DNA from 2 places in the Psychrobium sp. MM17-31 genome. Region 1 is predicted to be linked to the other one. Evidence: predicted binding sites of a transcription regulator. Region 1 holds the regulator's gene; the other holds the start of a gene.
What was found. The regulator LexA, encoded in region 1, represses DNA repair genes until DNA is damaged. The targets are predictions, from matches to a motif close to TACTGTATNNNNATACAGTA.
Positions count from the first base shown of each region.

Region 2: the regulator LexA is predicted to act here: its motif matches at 713-732, upstream of recA (recombinase RecA).

Region 1 is NZ_JAKRGA010000004.1:98,238-100,652, forward strand. Features, by position in the region: gene MHM98_RS13220 (DUF1107 family protein) at 309-521, shown strand; gene MHM98_RS13225 (SulA-like leucine-rich domain-containing protein) at 618-1,166, opposite strand; gene lexA (transcriptional repressor LexA) at 1,163-1,786, opposite strand; gene MHM98_RS13235 (glyoxylate/hydroxypyruvate reductase A) at 1,942-2,415, opposite strand, start outside.
Region 2 is NZ_JAKRGA010000002.1:338,332-340,746, reverse strand. Features, by position in the region: gene mutS (DNA mismatch repair protein MutS) at 1-433, opposite strand, end outside; gene recA (recombinase RecA) at 781-1,815, shown strand; gene alaS (alanine--tRNA ligase) at 2,034-2,415, shown strand, end outside.

The sequences.
Region 1 (2,415 bases):
TCACTTAAGTTTCTATTGGTGTCATTGTTTCAATTTAGCTATTTTTCCGCCATAAATCCGTCACAAAAGACACGTAGGATGTGCGCCTGAAATTTGAAATTACTTGTAACATTTGGTCTGAGCACTTCGACTTTAATCTATGGTAAGTTGTTTTTTACGTATTGATTATCTTGGTATTAGTAATTATTAAATTAAACACATTTATGAATAATGATGATAATCGCGCGAGTGTAAATTTATCAGTTTTCATTGAACTTGTAGAAACTATTAAGGTCGAAAATCTCACGGTAACCATGGAACAATAGCGTATGAAAAAATTCACTAAAAACTCCATTAAGCAAATCGTTAAATATGTAAAAATCTTCTTTGAAGGCACGTTGAAAGTTGAAAGTTTAGGTGTATTTCAATTTCAACAAGGTTTATTGAAAGCGCCTTGCAATGCAAATGAACAACAGCAATCTTTTGTAAGTCAAATTAATCAGCTTATCAAGTCGCGACAACCCGTTGCGCAGTGGGAATAGATGTATCATATCCCCACATTAAAAAAGCCAATCATTCGATTGGCTTTTTAGTTTCTAGTCTTTCATTTGTTGAACCAAATAGTATCCAAAAGCTACCTAGTGAATCGTGCCACTGCGGCGATCGATGCTCAGGTGTTGATGGCTTAACTGTTGGTTATAACAGTTAAGCTGGATTTTTGGCTGAGCACTAGCCGTTGCTTTAAATAAGAAGGTTAGGGCGCTCGTGCGTTTTGCCGCGAGTTGCAGACGCTTTAAATCACGATTATCGATTTCTCCTGGCCAGCCTAAGACGGCGCTTGAGTTACCTGACATCAGTGCTTGTTCCATCGCCCATAGTGCATCGACTTGATCTTTCGGATGAACTAATAGTACGCGAGAAGTATCAATGCCATTGCTCTCTAGTAGTGGTTTCAATCCTGCCTTTGGCGCACCAACTAAAACAATCCAGCGACCCTGTTGGCTTAATTTAGTCAATGTTGGTAATAGGATATCTAGCTGTTCACTAATAGATTCAGAGCTAATCACTTCGTTAATGGTTTGCGATTGCCAGCCACCGTGAGCGAGAGATTGGTCGATATAATCGATACCAGAACTCATTGAGAAAGTGTTGCTGTCAAAGTTAGTGTTCATTACTAATGATTTCATTGCCATGCTCCATTTCTAATTACGCCAACAGCTAAGCCTTCGATCTCAACTGATTGATATTCTAAATCTACAACTATGGTTGAAAACTCTGGGTTTTCAGGGTGAAGTAAAATCTTGTTCTCTTGGCGCTCAAAGCGCTTAACGGTGACATCATCTTCGACACGGGCCACAACTACTTGGCCTTCGCGCACTTGATTGGTTTTGTGAACAGCCAGTAAATCGCCGTCCATAATGCCGATGTCTTTCATACTCTCACCGTTTACGCGCAGTAGGTAATCTGCGCTTGGATGAAACATATTCGGGTCAACTTGATAATGCGCTTCAACATGCTCTTGCGCCAAGATAGGTTCACCAGCAGCCACTTGACCGATAAGCGGTAAGCCTGCTTCTGGCTCAGGATCATTCGCAGCTTCGACTAAACGGATACCGCGTGAAGTGCCGGGAATAATTTCGATAGCACCTTTTTTGGCAAGAGCTTTTAAATGTTCTTCTGCAGCATTAGCCGATTTGAAGCCTAGCTGTTTAGCAATTTCGGCACGAGTAGGAGGCATGCCAGTCATGGAAATATTATCTTTGATGAGCTGTAAAATTTCTGCTTGTCGATTAGTTAATTTTTTCATGCTGATGCCTTTCACTGAATATGTTTACTAAACTGTTTTTCTATACAGTATAACTGTCAGTATATACAGTGATATCCATTGTGCAATCATTAATCAGCAATTATTTGTAATTTCTTTGGCGAGAGAACACTAATGGATAACAAAAGTTATTGATATTAATAACCTTTATTGAGGTTTACTGTCGGCGGTAAAATTTCATTTTTTCGATAGTTACCAATATTATCCGCCACAATTTTCGCAGCTGTACAGTGGTTTGTGGGTGCAGATATGTGTGGCAATACAGTAGTTTTTGGGTGATGCCAAAGCGGTGACCGGGCTGGCAGAGGTTCTATATCGAAGACATCGAGTACCGCGTGATTGAGGTGCTGATTGTCCAGTAATTTGAGTAAAGCATCATGATCGATAATACCGCCGCGTGAGAAGTTAATGATACTCGCGTCTTGTGGCAGCAAGCTTAGGGTTTCGCTATTGAGTAGGTGCTTAGTCTCCGGTGTTAGAGGCAGCAATGAAATTAAGATATCTGTTTTAGCTAGCATTGCCGTTAGACCGTCTTTACCTGTGTAGTTAGTGACTTTATCAATGGTTTTTGGCGATCGCGTCCAACAACTTAATGTGTAATTCAGCTTACC
Region 2 (2,415 bases), on a different contig from region 1:
ATTTCTGCTCATAGATACAAGCAATGATATTGTCTTTGCGATCGCCAAGTAGCGCTTCATCGGTAATAGTTCCAGGTGTCACAATGCGCACAACTTCGCGCTCCACCGGGCCTTTACTCGTTGCTGGATCGCCAGTTTGCTCACAAATCGCAACGCTTTCACCTAAATTGACTAGCTTCAATAAATAGTTATCAGCGGAGTGATAGGGGATCCCCGCCATCGGAATCGCATTGCCGCCCGTTTTCCCGCGCGCCGTTAAGGTAATACCTAATAGCTCTGCTGCTTTTTTTGCATCGTCGAAAAACAATTCATAGAAATCTCCCATACGATAAAAAACCAGCGTATTAGGGTGCTCATTTTTGATGGTGAGATACTGCTGCATCATCGGAGTATGAGAAGACATTGTTTCAGGCGTTAGGATAGGCGTGCTCATAAAAAATGGGACTATTTTACTGTAAAAAATTATCGGCTAAGGATACGCGAAAGCGCCCCAAACAGAAAGAGCTATCACGGAATTTGAGTGTGCGAAGGCATGGAAAATAAGATGATAGTTTGATGTAACCAGTAAAATGAAAAACTACTGGATGAAGTTATACAGTAGTTTTCTTTTAAGTACTGAGTGATATTTTTCTGTTTAAAGTTAAAGTTCATAAAAACAATGCTTTATGTTATTTGTTCGGAGTATTTTAAAATTTAATAAAAAAAAACTTGATACTGTATGACTGTACAGTATACTAATTTGCATTAACTAAAGTTACAGAATTTATTACGGAGCAATTGATGGACGCTAACAAAACAAAAGCACTTGAAGCCGCCTTGGGTCAAATCGAAAAACAATTCGGTAAAGGTTCTATTATGCGCTTGGGTGAAGCGAGAGCATTAGATATCGAATCAGTGTCAACTGGTTCACTTGGTCTTGATATCGCTCTTGGCATAGGTGGTCTACCAATGGGTCGTATCGTTGAAATTTACGGTCCTGAGTCTTCGGGTAAAACAACGCTAACACTTCAAGTTATCGCTGAAGCGCAGGCTAAAGGCAAAGTATGTGCGTTCGTTGATGCTGAGCACGCATTAGATCCTGTATATGCGACTAAGCTTGGCGTTGATATTGATTCACTATTAGTTTCTCAACCAGATACTGGTGAGCAAGCGCTTGAAATCGTAGATATGCTAACGCGCTCTGGTGCTGTTGATGTCATTATTGTCGATTCGGTTGCTGCGTTAACACCAAAAGCTGAAATTGAAGGCGACATGGGTGATTCACACATGGGTCTACAAGCTCGTCTAATGTCGCAAGCATTACGTAAGTTAACTGCCAACATCAAACGCTCGAACACATTATGTATTTTCATTAACCAAATTCGTATGAAGATTGGTGTGATGTTCGGTAACCCAGAAACTACTACTGGTGGTAACGCACTTAAATTCTACTCATCAGTTCGTTTAGATATTCGTCGTACAGGCGCTGTTAAAAATGGTGATGAAATCGTTGGTAATGAAACTCGCGTTAAAGTTGTTAAGAACAAAGTTTCTCCTCCATTTAAACAAGCTGAGTTCCAAATCCTTTACGGTGAAGGTACTTCTAAATACGGTGAGTTAATTGACTGGGGCGTGAAAGAGAAGCTAGTTGAAAAAGCCGGTGCTTGGTATAGCTATAAAGGTAGCAAGATAGGCCAAGGTAAAGCAAACAGCATCAACTTCTTAAAAGAAAACCCTGAAGTATGTAATGAATTAGAAAACTTACTTCGTGATGCGCTATTAATTAAGCCAACGGATCAGCCTGATGAAGAGCCGTTAGAGCAACCAGAAGAGTAAATTTTTACTCTTGAATATATGAAAGAGCAGCCAGTTGGCTGCTCTTTTTTTACGTCTTGCAACTCCTCAAGCATTTCTCCCATCAATAAAAAGATAAACTTGCCGCATTTTTTATGGCTATTTTTAAAATTTGCACCTTTGCGCTAGCTCAATTGGGGCTAGTGACCTTATAATGTGCGTTATTTTTATTATTAGTGAAGCAGTTCAGGAAAATCGCGATGCATATGACAACCGCAGAAATTAGAAAGGCGTTCTTAACTTATTATCAAAAGCAGCAGCATCAGGTTGTTGATAGCAGCTCATTAATTCCAGGTAACGATGCCACGTTATTATTCACTAACGCGGGTATGGTGCCGTTTAAAGACGTATTTATCGGTAGTGACAAACGCGATTACAACCGCGCGACCTCATCGCAGCGCTGTGTTCGTGCCGGTGGTAAACACAACGATTTAGAAAACGTTGGTTACACGGCTCGTCACCACACATTCTTTGAAATGCTAGGTAACTTTAGCTTTGGTGATTACTTCAAGAAAGAAGCCATTGCTTTTGCGTGGGATTTCTTAACTAATGAATTGAAACTACCTAAAGAAAAACTTTGGG